Regions from separate parts of the Microbacterium phyllosphaerae genome, predicted to be linked through region 1. Evidence: riboswitches for the same ligand, from Rfam matches in the RefSeq annotation. Region 1 holds a riboswitch; the other holds the start of a gene.
What was found. Region 1 has a riboswitch for thiamine pyrophosphate ahead of JOF42_RS17775 (ECF transporter S component). Riboswitches for the same ligand answer to the same signal wherever they lie in the genome.
Positions count from the first base shown of each region.

Region 1 (7,312 bases):
GCACCCAAGACCCGACGCGGTCGCGCTGCTGCGCAGGCCGCAGCCACGACCACCGTCGAGCCGGAACTCACCGACGAAGAGAAGTACGAGGCCGAACTCGCCGAGAAGGCACGGCAGAACGGCGGCGGCTGGGACAGCGTCGCGCCGGGCAAGGCCGACAACTTCGGCAAGAGCTTCACCCGGATGATCGGGCTGCTCAAGCCGTCGGCCGTCTGGTTCGTCCTGGTGTCGATCGCCGGTGCCGTGGGCGTCGTGCTCACGGTCGCCGCTCCGAAGGTTCTCGGTGAGGCCACGAACCTCATCTACAAGGGCTTCATCTCGGTGCAGCTCGGGATGCCGAACGGCGACTTCCCGGGCTTCCCGGCAGGGACGTCGCAGGACGACGTGGTCGCCCTGCTCCGCCAGGGCGGACAGGACGACTTCGCGAATCAGGTCGCCGCGCTCGGCAGCTTCCAGGTCGGCGACGGCGTGGACTTCGACGCGCTCCGGTGGGTCATCATCGCGGTCCTCGCGATCTACATCGTGGCCGCCTTCCTGAGCTGGATTCAGGGCTACGTGATCAACGTCATCATGGTGCGCACCATGTGGCGCCTGCGCGAGCAGGTCGAGGCGAAGATCAACCGTCTGCCGCTGTCCTACTTCGACAAGGTGCAGCGCGGCGACCTGATCTCTCGTGTCACGAACGACATCGACAACATCACCCAGACCATGCAGCAGTCGCTGTCGGGTGCGATCACGGCCGTGCTCACGGTCGTGGGCGTGCTGGTGCTGATGTTCTCGATCTCCTGGCAGCTCGCGCTCGTCGCGCTCGTCGCGCTCCCGCTCATGGGTGTGATCTTCGGCGTGATCGGACCGCGGTCGCAGAAGGCGTTCGGAACGCAGTGGCGCAAGGTCGGCCGTCTGAACGCGCGCGTCGAGGAGGCGTTCTCGGGTCACGCGCTCGTGAAGGTCTTCGGACGCGAGCAGGACGCCCTCGACAAGTTCAAGGACGAGAACGAGGAGCTGTTCCAGGCGAGCTTCAAGGCACAGTTCCTCTCGGGCATCATCATGCCCGCGATGACCTTCGTCGGCAGCCTCACCTACGTGGGCATCGCCGTGCTCGGTGGTCTCATGGTCGCGAACGGACAGCTGCGTCTCGGTGACGTGCAGGCGTTCATCCAGTACTCGCAGCAGTTCACGCAGCCGCTGTCGGAACTGGGTGGCATGGCTGCGGTCGTGCAGTCCGGAACGGCGTCGGCCGAGCGGGTGTTCGAGCTGCTCGACACCGAAGAGCAGGAGGCCGACGAGGCGAACGCTCCGGCGATCGCCGAGGGCAAGGGTGTCGTGGAGTTCGAGAACGTCGCATTCTCGTACACTCCCGAGCGCCCCCTCATCACCGACCTCTCGTTCCGTGTCGAGCCGGGTCAGACCGTCGCGATCGTCGGCCCCACGGGAGCCGGAAAGACGACTCTCGTCAACCTGATCATGCGGTTCTACGAGCTGAACGGCGGGCGCATCCTGCTCGACGGTCAGGACATCTCCGAGGTCACGCGCGACCAGCTGCGGTCACGCACCGGCATGGTGCTGCAAGACCCGTGGCTGTTCGCCGGAAGCATCCGCGAGAACATCCGGTATGGCCGCTCCACGGCGACCGACGAAGAGGTCCTCGAGGCCGCCAAGGCGACCTACGTCGACCGCTTCGTGCACGCCCTCCCCGAGGGGTACGACACCGTTCTCGACGAGGACGCGTCGAACGTCTCGGCGGGTGAGCGCCAGCTCATCACGATCGCGCGGGCGTTCGTCGCCCAGCCGTCGATCCTCATCCTCGACGAGGCCACGTCGGCGGTCGACACCCGCACCGAGGTGCTGCTGCAGCACGCGATGGCGGCTCTGCGGCAGGGACGCACGTCGTTCGTGATCGCACACCGCCTGTCGACCATCCGCGACGCCGACCTCATCCTCGTGATGGAGCACGGCGACATCGTCGAGAAGGGCACGCACGACGAGCTGATCTCGGCGCAGGGCGCTTACTGGCGTCTGTACCAGTCGCAGTTCGAGCAGGCGGCGACCGACATCGATGCCGAGGACTCGCTCACCGGCACGACCCCGGTGGTCGTCAGCGGCGACGCCGACGACGAGGCTGCAGCCGCACAGGTCGGCGTCTCGGTCGGAGCGCAAGTGCCCGGTGCCGAGGCGGCGGCAGCACAGGCGATCGTCGAACGGCCGGATGCCGGTGAGCAGAACGCCTGACGCGCGCACGGCGTGAACAGTCGGACGCCCCGCCCCGTTAACTCGGAGCGGGGCGTCTGTCGTGCAGAGAGGCGCCTGTCGTGCAGAGGCGCGACTGCCCGTGCAGAGGCGCGCCTGCCCGTGCAGAGGCGCGCCTGCCCGTGCAGAGGCGCGCCTGTCGTGCAGAGAGGGCGAGACCCGCTCAGCGCTGCTCGTCGGTGATGCCGAGGAGCTCGAAAGGATGGGTCAGGCGCCACCACGGACTCGGCGCCTCGACGTCATCCGCCAGCGATACCGACGTCGTCACGGTGTTCAGCGGGCCGGTGCTCGTCACCGTCCCGATCTCGTCGCCCGACTCGCGACTGTCTCCGAGGTGGAAGGTCGACGTCGTCTGCGCGGTCGCGCCGTTCCACAGCACGACGTCGGCATCGGCATCCGTCACGACGTCCGTCGTCGTGCCCCACAGTGTGGTGACCTCGCCGACGACCGTGCCCTTCGCGACGGCGGGAGCCTGCGCCTGCAGCACGGCCTCCACCTGCGAGAACAGCGATCGGGTCTGGGCGAGCCGCTGCTCGTCATCGGCCTGTCCGAGCACGGCGGCGTACAGGTGCACCGTCGTGTCGTCGATGGTGATGTCCTTGGCCGTCAGCAGGTTCCAGCTGTCGCCGAGCGTGCCGGTCTTGACGCCGACGACACCGGCATCCGCCAGCATCCCGTTCGTGTTCTTCACGGTTCCGGCGCCGGGGAGGTCGACCGACGGCGTGCCGACGATTCCCGCGAACACCGGATTCTGCATCGCCAGCTCGGCGAGAGCGACGAGCGACTCGGGAGTGGCTCTGTTGCGGTCGTCGAACCCGGAGGGCGTGATGATCGTGATCCCGTCGAGTCCGCGATCGCGCAGCCAGGTGGCGGCAGCCGACGTGAAGGCCGACTCCGATCCCCAAACCTCGCGCGCAAGACGGTCGATGTAGTTGTTCGCGGAGCCCAGGAGCGTGCCCTGGAGGAGCTGGAACTCGGTGAGGGTGCCGTCCACGGGCACGTCGAGCGCCGACTGATCCGAGCGACGGTACTCCCAGTACTCCATGCTGTCGGACCACGTGAACCGGAACTCCGGACCTTGCTCGCCCACGGCCAGCGGCATCTGATCGAGCACCATCAGGCTCGAGACCACCTTCGTGACGCTCGCGATCGCCGCAGCATCGAGAGACGACGAGCTGGTCGAGAGTCCACCGACGCCGACTGCCGCGCTTCCCTGCGTGGGCCAGGTGACAGTGGCCGCAGGGGCGGCCGTCGGTGCGAGCTCGACCGCCTGGACCGTCGGCGGCACCTCGTGCAGCGGCCAGAGCAGAGTCGTCCCCGCGTAGGCGGCGACGAGTCCGACGAGCACGCCCAAGGGAACGAGAAGACCGGGGCGCGCGATCGCCGGGCGCAGTCGCGCGCCCTGCAGAAGTGCACTTCCGGCGTCGGCGTCGGCGTCATCGTCGAGCGACCCATCCGTCGTCCGCTGCGCGACGGTCGCGGGGTCGACCCACGTCAGAGGGGTCCCTCCGCTGGCGCCCTCCGCCCACTGCACATCGGGGGCGTCGTCGAGATCCTCGACGGCATCCGCGTCGACGGCGTAACCGTCTGCGACGGGCGCCGTCGAGTGCGCGTCGACAGTTGCGTCGTCATCGGCGGCATCAGTGTCCGGGGCCGGGTCCGTCGGCTCCGCGTCGGCGTCGGCGTCGTCTGCGACGGGTGCCGTCGCCTCTGCGTCGACGGCTTCGCTGCGGTCCACCGCCGTCGTCGCCTCCGTGTCGCTGCCGTCGGACGATGCGTCGGCGGGCGCATCGGAAGCAGTGGCCTCGGCGGAGTCAGGAGCGGTCACCTCCTCACGGTACCGAACTCGCGCTCAGATCCGCGGCGCTGCAACAGGAGCAGACGCGAGTGTCGGCACTGGGTAAGATCGACAGCACAACCACGGGAGTCCGGCGAGCCGGGCTGAGAGGGAGCGAATCGCGCTTCGACCGTCGAACCTGATCTGGGTCATGCCAGCGCAGGGAGGAGTCACTGATGAGTACATCCACGTCCGGATCCACCACGGAATCGCCGTACGCCACCGCCTCCGCATCGAAGGGCCTCGGTCGTCCCGAGCTCTGGCGCTGGAGGGTGGTCGACATCGTCGTCGCCAGCGTCATCGCGGTCGCCTGCGCGCTGGTCTTCCTGCTCTGGAACGTCGGTTACGAGGTGCCGAGCAGCATCCTCACCCCGCTCCTCCCCGGCGTGCAGGGGCTGCTCGCGGGGCCCTGGCTGATCGCCGGCGTGCTCGGCGGTCTCATCATCCGCAAGCCCGGCGCTGCGCTCTACACCGAGCTGGTCGCCGCCATCATCTCGGCTCTCGTCGGCAACGCATGGGGACCGCTGACGATCGTCTCGGGTCTCGTGCAGGGTCTCGGTGCCGAGCTGATCTTCCTGATCTTCCTCTACGGCGTCTGGCGTCTGCCGGTCGTGATGCTGGCGGGAGCGGGAGCGGGCCTCGCCTGCGGCATCAACGACCGCATCCTCTGGTACGTGGGCGCCGACACGCTCTTCACCACGGTCTACATCGTCTCGACCACCATCTCGGGTGCCGTGATCGCGGGACTCGGTGCCTGGCTGATCGCCCGAGGACTCGCGGCGACGGGAGCCCTGAGCCGGTTCGCCGCCGGCCGCGAGGTCACCGCACGGGTGTGAGCGCGCTCACGACGCCCGCCACCCTCGAAGCCCGCGGCTGGGGGTGGCGGTACGCGACGCGCGTCCGCTGGGCGGTGCGCGACGTCGAGCTGCGCATCGAACCGGGGGAGCGGGTGCTGCTGCTCGGCGCCTCGGGCTCGGGCAAGTCCACTCTGCTGCAGGGTTTCGGTGGCGTGCTCGGCGGCGCAGACGAGGGCGAGACGCAGGGTGCGCTGCTGGTCGACGGGAAGCCGCCGACCGAGGCCCGCGGTCGCGTCGGCATGGTGCTGCAGGACCCCGACACCCAGACGATCCTCGCGAGGGTGGGCGACGACGTCGCGTTCGGATGCGAGAACCTCGGAGTCCCTCGCGACGAGATCTGGCAGCGGGTGCGGCAGGCTCTGGATGCCGTCGAGCTCGACGCCGCGCTCGATCGCTCGACCGCGGCGCTGTCAGGCGGCCAGAAGCAGCGTCTCGCGCTCGCCGGTGTGCTCGCGATGCGGCCGGGTGCGATCCTGCTCGACGAGCCGACCGCCAACCTCGACCCGCAGGGCGTGCAGGATGTGCGGGATGCCGTCGCCGCGGCGCTGGATGTCAGTGGTGCGACCCTCGTCGTGATCGAGCATCGCATCGACGTCTGGCTGCCGCTGGTCACCCGAGTGATCGTGCTCGGCGCCGATCCTGGGGGGACGGTCGTCCTCGCCGACGGCAGCCCGGACGAGGTGCTCGGTGCCCGCGGCGCCGAGCTCGCGGCATCCGGAGTGTGGGTTCCGGGGCATCCGCCGGCCACTCCGCCCGCGCCGTCGCGCCCACCGGGGGAACCCCTGCTCGGAGCGCGCGGGCTCACGGTGTCGCGACGCCGCGGACTCGCCGTGGCCGGACCCTTCGATCTCGACGTGCGCGCCGGCGAGGCACTCGGTGTGACCGGCGCCAACGGTGCGGGCAAGTCGACGCTGGGTCTCACTCTCGCCGGCCTCATCCCCGCCGAGAACGGTCGCGTCTCGGCACTGCCGGCGCTCGCCGCGGGGGAGAAGTCCGACCCCTTCCGCTGGTCGTCGCGTGCGCTGCTCACCCGCATCGCCACCGTGATGCAGACGCCCGAGCATCAGCTGCTCGCGAAGACCGTGCGCGACGAGCTGTCGGTCGGCCCCCGAGCTCTGAAGCTCCCCGAGCCCGAGATCGCCGTGCGGGTCGACGACCTCCTCGAACGGCTGCGGCTCACCGCCCTGGCCGGTGCGAATCCGTACACACTCTCGGGCGGAGAGAAGAGGCGGCTCACGGTGGCCGCGGCACTCGCCACCCGGCCCAGGATGCTGGTGCTCGACGAGCCCACGTTCGGACAGGATGCGACGACCTGGGCCGAGCTCGTCGGCCTCATCGCCCGTCTGCGCGACGAGGGCACCGCGGTCGTCGCGATCAGCCATGACGAGGCCGTGCTCGACGCCCTGCACGCTCGACGGATCGAGGTGCGCTGATGATCGATCCGCTCACCGCCCGCGTCGACCGACCGGGACCGATCGCGCCGCGCTCCGCCCTGGCCAAACTCGCCGCGGCGCTGCTCATCGCGCTGCCCCTCGTGCTGACGATCGATGTCGTCTCGGCATCCGTCGCGCTGCTGCTCGAGATCCCGCTGCTGCTTCTCGCTGGCCTCCGCGCGAAGGAGTTCTGGACCCGCACGGCCGTGCTGTGGATCGCCGCGCCGCTGAGCGCCGTGACCATCGCGCTCTACGGCGCCACCAGCGGCACGATCCATGTCGAGTGGTTCGTGATGCGCGTCAGCGACGGATCGCTCGCGCTGGCTGCGGCGACCGCGGTGCGCGTGCTCGCGATCGGCCTTCCCGCGGTGGTGCTCTTCATCACCGTCGATCCGACGGATCTCGCCGACGACCTCGCTCAGCGGATCAAGCTGCCGGCGAGATTCGTCGTCGGCGCGCTGGCCGGGATGCGGATGCTCGGACTGCTCGTCGAGGACTGGCGGGCCCTCGCTCTCGCGCGGCGGGCGCGCGGCGTCGCCGACGAGGGGCGCGTGCGTCGGGCCTTCGGCATGGCGTTCGCGCTGTTCGTGCTCGCGATCCGTCGCGGGTCATCGTTGGCGACCGCCATGGAGGCCCGCGGGTTCGGCGGCAACGGACCGAGGTCGTGGGCCAGGGAGTCGGTCTGGGATCGACGAGACACCCTGCTCGTCGCTCTCGCCGCAGTCATCCCGGTCGTCGCGATCGCCACAGCGGTGCTGACGGGGGCGTGGAACTTCATCCTCGGCCCGACCGCCTGAGCCGCGAGCGGCATCCCACCGTCATCACACGGCGGGTGCCTCCCACGGCGGGTGCCCACACCATCAGCGCATACTCAGCTTTCTCATAGCTGGAATGCCGATGTATTCGCTAGCATCGAATGAACCCAAGGGGAGTACTCC
Region 1 is NZ_JAGIOA010000001.1:121,116-128,427, reverse strand. Features, by position in the region: gene JOF42_RS00575 (ABC transporter ATP-binding protein) at 1-2,229, shown strand, start outside; gene JOF42_RS17780 (D-alanyl-D-alanine carboxypeptidase family protein) at 2,411-4,075, opposite strand; TPP riboswitch at 4,158-4,267, shown strand; gene JOF42_RS17775 (ECF transporter S component) at 4,261-4,920, shown strand; gene JOF42_RS00565 (ABC transporter ATP-binding protein) at 4,917-6,374, shown strand; gene JOF42_RS00560 (energy-coupling factor transporter transmembrane component T family protein) at 6,374-7,171, shown strand.

Region 2 (7,312 bases), 2.9 Mb from region 1:
CGCCGGGTCCGCATAGGTGGCGAGCCACGTGGCGTACGGATGCCGGGGATCCCGCGCATAGTCGCCGAATTCGCCCGCGTGCAGGCGCCGGCCGAGATCGGTGTAGAGCCAGAAGCACGGCAGCACCGCGGCGATCAGCTCGGCGTAATCGCCGCCGAACGCCACGGAGCGCAGGTGGTCCAGGTACGCGACGGTCGCCGGCGCGGGAGAGGCGGCGAACGTCGAGGCATCCACGCCCTCGTCGGGCGTCAGCCACGACGCGTGCAGCTCGAGCTCGCCGATGATCGCACCCTCGGCGGAGTGCGCCCAGAACGCCTGTTCGCGCGGAGTGGGAGCGAGGCGTGAGGCTTCCGCGAGCACGCGCGCGTACTCGCGGAGATAGAGCGCATCCTGGGCGAGATAGAACAGGAACGGGTCCCGGGCGAGCGTGCCGTCGGCCAGACCCCGGATGAACGGGAGCTCGTCGATGCTCGCCCTCACCGCCGCCGTGCGCTGCCACCACTCGGCGCGGATCTCTTCGGGCGCGCGGTTCGTCTCGACGCCGCCCCGCGCCCACAGACCTGCGAAGTGGTTGATCGGTCCGTGACCGCGCCCGACCTGGAGCCCCTCGCTCTCGCGCAGGGACTCGCGAAGCCACGACCGGGTCGAGGCGACGGCGTCGACGGGCGTCTCCCCCCGAGCGAGGCGCGTGGCGAGCGCGGATGAGAGCGAACAGCCGGTGCCGTGCGTGTTCGCGGTGCGGATCCGCGTGCCGGGGAACTCCCGCCGCACACCCCGGGCGACGTCCACGAGCGCATCGGGAACATCGTCGCCGTCGAGGTGTCCGCCCTTCACCAGCACCGCGGCGCCGATCATCGCCGACAGCTCCTCCGCTGCGGCGAGCGCATCGGCCCATCCGGAGATCGAGCGCCCCGCGAGCACCGCGAGCTCTTCGAGGTTGGGGGTCACGACGTGTGCACGCCGGAGGAGTTCGCGCAGCGCCGCCTCCGCGTCCTGGTCGAGCAGCCGGTCGCCGCTCGTGGCGACCATGACCGGGTCGAGCACGACGATCGGCGGTCGGACGACGTCGAGCCACTCGGCGACCGTTCGGATGACGTCGGCGTTCGCGAGCATCCCGATCTTGACCGCGTCGACGACGATGTCGTCGGAGATCGCGTCGAGCTGCTGTCGCAGGAAGGCCGCCAGCGGTACGTGCAGGCCGCTGACGCCGGTGGTGTTCTGGGCGGTCAGCGCGGTCAGCGCCGCCATTCCGTAGCCGCCGTGGGCAGCGATCGATTTGAGGTCGGCCTGGATCCCCGCGCCTCCCGAGGGATCGCTCCCGGCGATGCTGAGCACCCGCGGTGTGCCGGCCGCCCGCCACCGACGCACGAACGCCTCCGCGGTCGCCGTCGGATCCGCCGCCGCGCACAGCGCCGAGACCACCGCGAGCCCGGCCGCACCGGCATCCCGAAGCCGCTCGGTGTCGTCGATGGCCACGCCTCCGATCGCCACGCACGGGAGCGCGGTCGCCTCGACGAGGGCACGGAAACCCTCGACGCCGAGGGCCGGCGGATGATCGGGCTTGGTGGTGGTCGGGCGGATCACGCCGACGCCCAGGTAGTCCACGGTGCCGGGCGGCAGCGCTCGCACCGCTTCGAAGTGGTCCGCGTTGTTCGCCGTGAGCCCGATGAGCGCCTCGGGGCCCAGCGCCTCACGCGCACGCAGCACGGAGGCGTCCCCCTGCCCGAGATGCACACCGTCGACCCTCGCACCCTGCTTCCGTGCGGCGAGTGCGGCGTCGAGGCGGTCGTTCACGACGAGGAGCGCGCGTCCGTCGATCACGCGTGACAGTTCGAGCAGCTGCGCCGTGGTCTCGGCATCCGTCGCCGTCTTGTCACGCAGCTGCACGATGCGCACGCCGCCGTCGACCGCCTGACGGACGGTCTCCACGACTCCGCGCTCTCCGCAGAGGTCCGGGTCGGTGACCAGATAGAGCGAGAGGTCCGCGATCACAGCGCACGCTCCTCGATGTGCGCCGCAGCGGCGAGGTCGTGCGGCTGTACAGACGCGAGCGCGTCGAGGAGCTCGACCGCGAAGCTGCCGGGACCCGAGGCTCGCATCGCCGCACGTTCTGCGGCGACCGTGTAGGCCAGGCTGGCAGCGGCCACGGCGACGAGGGATTCGGTGCCTGTCGTGCGCGCCGCGCCCAGGAACGCGGCCATCACGGCACCCAGAGCACAGCCTCCCCCGGTGACGCGGGTGAGCAGTTCGTCGCCGTTCGCGATGCGCACGACGCGGTGGCCGTCGGTGATGAGGTCGACGGCACCGGACACCGCGACGACGGAACCGTGACGGACGGCGAGCGCGACAGCCGCGTCGATGGCGGCGTCCGGCGTATCGGTCGCGTCGACGCCTCGCCCGCCCGCACTCAGCCCGGCGAGCGCGAGGATCTCGGAGGCGTTCCCCCGGATCGCCGTGGGACGCGCGGCGACGAGGTCGTGCGCGAGCGCGGTGCGCACGGGCAGCGCCCCGATCGCGACGGGATCGAGCACCCACGGGGTGCCCGCGGCATTCGCGCCGGCGACGGCCTCCAGGCTCGCCTCCCGCTGCTCGGGTGTGGGCGTGCCGAGGTTGATCAGCACCCCGGACGCGACTCCCGCGAAGAGCCCCGCCTCGTCGACGATGTCGACCATGGCGGGTGCGGCGCCGAGAGCCAGCAGCACGTTGGCCGTGAAGCCCGTGACGACGGTGTTCGTGATGCAGTGGGTCAGCGGTGGTGTCTCGCGGAGCGCGGACAGCAGCTCGGCAGCCGTGGCCGCCAGGGTCGATTCGGATTCTGGACGCAGACGATCGCTCAATGCGACATCCCTTCGCTAGTACGAACTAGATCAGGTTCGACGGGTCTGTTCTCAGCCGCGGATGCGGCACCCCGTGTCACTGCTCGAAGTCTAGCGACGACCGGTGATCAGCTCAGCAGCTGCACCAGCGCGAGCTCATCCGAGCGGGTGAGGCCGGCACGCCTGTCCCGATCGATCCCTCTCGCCTGCTCGTCGGCGATGACGACCGCGACGGTCTCGTCGAGCGGTCGCAGGTCGCCGCCCGCGGCGCAGTACCGGGCGTTGGCTCGGGTCATGAAGCCCGTCATATCGGCGGGCAGCCAGAGGGGCAGCGAGCGCTCCCCCGCCCAGAATTCGACGCCGTTCTCGACGAGCCAGTCGTCCTCAGCCACCACCGTGTCGCCCCGGTGATCAGCGAGCCGCCTGACGGTCGCGAGGACGTCGGCGAGCGGATGCCGGTCACCAATCGCGTTGATCACACCGGTGGCCGAGGTCGTGGCGATGAACTCCGACAGGTCGTCGACGTCGATGACCTGCGTACTGCGGCCTTCGGCGTTCGGGAGCAGAACCGGTCCGTCCACGGCCCTGAGGAATGCCGCCGCCCAGTATCCGAATCGATCACTCGGGTCGCCCTCGCCGACGATCAGCCCGGGGCGCACGATCAGCGCTCGCTCGCCCAGTGCGCGCACGGCGCTCTCGGCCGCGACCTTCTGCGCGCCGTACTCGTACTCGTCCCCGGGCTGGGCCGGCGCGTGCACGGAGGCCGTCTCGTCGGCACCGATGGTGGCGTCGTCGGAGTACACCGACATCGACGAGACGTAGGTCCAACGGGCGGCTCGCTCCCCGAGAGCGGCGACCGCCGCCGCCACGTGCGCCGCGTTCGATGAGATGTCGATCACCTGATCCCAGTCGCGACCCGAGACGGTGTCGTACGCGGCCGGGTCGTCGCGGTCGGCCAGCACGAGGCTCGCCCCCTCAGGCGACGGACGTCCTCCCCGTGCGAGGCACATCACGGTCGCCCCGTTCACCAGCATCCGTCGGGCGATCCGACCCGACAACCAGCCTGTTCCGCCGAGGATCAGCACATCTGTCATGCACCCATGCCATCAGCATCCGTGCCCGAGGGGAAGGGCCTTCCGCTCAGGGCGGATGCCGTGCTCACGGCCGGCGCAGGTCGGAGAGCCCGGTCAGCTCAGGCATGGTCCACGACGGGTCGGGGCGCCAGGCCTGCCACCGCGGATCGAACGGCCACTCACCCGAGTGGAACGACTCGATCGCCGCATCCGCATGACGCTCGATCTGTGCGGCCTGCTCCCGCGTGAGCCGCCCCTGTGCGATGGCGGCGACGAGTTCGTCCTCGTCCTTGAGTGAGATCCTGCCGTCGGGTTCGATCTCGACGTCGAGGATGTGATCCGACGAGTAGGTGTCGCGGTCCGTACGCAGATGCGCGTTCTCGAGGTTGACGTACCACCCGGCGAACTGCCAGTCCGGTCCGCTCACCTCGCTCCAGAACAGCCACACGGACCACGCGGCCCCCGCGGGGGCGATACGCAGGATCCCGTTGCCCCACCACTCCTCGACGATGCGGGTCCGCGGCTCGAGCCACCGACGCTCCAGCGGCACCGTGCGCACCCGCTCACCCGCCGGAGTCCCCTGGCCCTCCTGCAGCGTGCCCGGTGCGAGCCAGGCCACGAGCCCGCGCGCGTCGTCGCGGACCACGCGCATGGGCGTGATGGTCGATGCGTCACCCGGCTGCCAGCCCGGCTTGCGGTAGTGCCAGTCGATCTGATCGCCCGGCTGGAGGAACGGCCCCTCGCCCATCGCACGGACACCGTCGGGCACCGCCGCAGGGGTGCTGTGGGGAAGGATGCTCATCTCCACACGCTACCTCGGGCGCCCCGCGAGGGCGTGGAGGCGGGAGCACACGAACGCGACCTGCACCCCTCTCAGGAGGCAGGTCGCGTTCACGCGGATCAGTCGCGGAGGGTCGCGCCGAAACGCTCGGACGCGACGGCGACTCCCGCGAGCTTCGCCTCGGTCGCCTCGGCAGCCGTGAGGGTGCGGTCGTCCGCGCGGAACCGGAGCGCGAACGTCAGGCTCTTCTCCCCCTCGGCGAGTCCCTCGCCGCGGTAATCGTCGACGAGACGGATCGCCTCGAGCATCTTCCCGGCGCCCTCGGTCAGCGCAGCACGGACCTCACCTGCCGGCACATCGACGCCGAGCACGAGCGAGACGTCCTGCGTGGCGGCGGGGAACGTCGACAGCGAGGCGGCGACGGCACGGGCATCCGCCAGCGCGAGGACGCCGTCGAGGTCGAGTTCGAGCACCGTGGCACGACCGGGAAGGTCGGCACCGGACGCCACGTCGGGGTGCAGTTCGCCGACGTATCCGACCTCGGTGTCGCCGACGGACAGCACGCCCGTGCGCCCCGGGTGCAGCGCGGCACGCTGCCCCTGGACGACGTCGATGTCGACGCCTGCGGCCGCGGCGATGACCCGAGCCGCATCGAGCGCCTCGGACAGACCAGCCGGCTCTGCGGCTCGGCCGGGCTGCCGTGCGATCACGTTGCCCGTGAGCAGCACTGCGACGTGGCGATGCTGCGGCGGGATCGACGCGTTCAGCGCGGCGAGCGTCTCATCCGACGGGCGAGCACCGAGCGGAGGCACCTCGTCGGTGCCGTACTCGACGCCCGGCTCCGGGAGGAAGACGACGCCGGTCTCGAACAGGGCGAGGTCGGTGAGGCCTCGCGAGATGTTGCGGTGCGCGGTCTGCAGGAGCCCGGGGATGAGCGAGCGGCGCAGGAACGGAGCGGATCCGTCGAGCGCGTTCGCGAGCCGGATGCTGGGCAAATGCTCGCCCGACGCCGATCCGTGCAGATCGTTCTCCGCCTCGGTGGTGAAGGGGAAGGACGGCGTCTCGACGAAGCCGGCAGCGGCCAGCGCGTCGGACACCCGACGACGGCCCTGCTGGTGCGCGGTCAGGCCACGGCCGGACGGCGGCGTGGGCAGCACCGAGGGGATACGGTCGAGACCGTGGATGCGGGCGACCTCCTCGGCGAGCGACCACTTGTCGGTGAGGTCGGGGCGCCAGGTCGGCGGGATGACGGTCCAGCCGGCATCCGTCGCGGTGACGTCCGCGCCGATCGTCGTCAGCGCGCCCTCGATCTCGGCGTCGGTGTAGTCGACGCCGATCAGGCCCTGCACGAAACCGGTCGGCAGCTCGATGTCGGCGACGAAGACCTCGGCGAAGAGGGCGCCACCCTCCTCGGTGAGCGACCCGCCGGCGAACTCGACCATCAGGTCGGCGGCGCGGCGAGCAGCGACGAAGGGCACCAGGGGGTCGACGCCGCGTTCGAAGCGCTTGGAGGCCTCGCTCGGCAGCTTGTGCCGACGGGCGGTGCGCGCGATCGTGATGGGGTCGAAGATCGCCGCCTCGATGAGCACGTTGTGCGTGGTGTCGCTCATCTCGGTGGTGCCGCCGCCCATGACACCGGCGAGGCCGATCGGACCCGACTCGTCCGTGATGAGCAGGTCTTCGCCATGGAGCGTGCGTTCCTGGCCGTCGAGAGTCGTCATCTTCTCGCCGGTGTTCGCGCGGCGCACGGTGATCCCGCCTGCGAGCTTGTCGAGGTCGTAGCCGTGGAGCGGCTGGCCGAGCTCGAGCATCACGTAGTTGGTGATGTCGATCAGGATGCCGAGCGAGCGCATGCCCGCGAGCGACAGACGAGCGATCATCCAGGGCGGGGTCGGCCGAGACGGGTCGACATCGCGGACCACGCGGGTGACGAATTCGCTCGCACCGACACGCCCGCGGATGGGGGCGGTATCGTCGACGACCGCCGTGTGCCCGCTGCCCGGCTGGAGCTCGGCGAAGTCGCGCTCGGCCGGGTCACGGAAGGTGACGCCGGTGGCGTGCGAGTACTCGCGGGCGACGCCTCGCAGAGAGAACGCGTACCCGCGGTCGGGTGTGACGTTGATCTCGACGGCGACGTCGTCGAGCCCGAGCAGGCTGATGGCGTCGGTGCCGACGGGAGCGTCGATGCCGAGGTCGGCCAGCACGAGGATGCCGTTGTGCTCGTCGCCGAGACCCAGCTCGCGCGCAGACGCGATCATGCCGTCGGACACGTGACCGTAGGTCTTGCGCGCGGCGATCGGGAACGGACCGGGCAGCACGGCACCGGGCAGGGTCACGACGACCTTGTCACCGGCGACGAAGTTGTGGGCGCCGCAGACGATCCCGCGGATGCCGCCGTTCGCCTCTCCGACGTCGACCTGGCACCAGTTGATGGTCTTGCCGTTCGACTGCGGCTCCCCCTCGAGGGAGACGACCTGTCCGACGACCACGGGACCCGAGATCTCGAAGCGGTGCACGTCCTCCTCTTCGAAGCCGACGGTGACCATCGCCGCGAGGACATCCTCGGGCGTCGCATCCGCTGCCAGATCGACGTACTCACGCAACCACGAAAGCGGGACGCGCATCACACCACCATCCCGTAC
Region 2 is NZ_JAGIOA010000001.1:2,974,740-2,982,051, forward strand. Features, by position in the region: gene JOF42_RS14020 (bifunctional hydroxymethylpyrimidine kinase/phosphomethylpyrimidine kinase) at 1-1,992, opposite strand, end outside; gene thiM (hydroxyethylthiazole kinase) at 1,989-2,837, opposite strand; TPP riboswitch at 2,828-2,921, opposite strand; gene JOF42_RS14030 (NAD-dependent epimerase/dehydratase family protein) at 2,945-3,910, opposite strand; gene JOF42_RS14035 (ribonuclease FAU-1 family protein) at 3,975-4,691, opposite strand; gene pheT (phenylalanine--tRNA ligase subunit beta) at 4,790-7,294, opposite strand; gene pheS (phenylalanine--tRNA ligase subunit alpha) at 7,294-7,312, opposite strand, start outside.
Region 2: it holds a riboswitch for thiamine pyrophosphate, as region 1 does, so the genes downstream of both, thiM (hydroxyethylthiazole kinase) here and JOF42_RS17775 (ECF transporter S component) in region 1, are expected to answer to the same signal.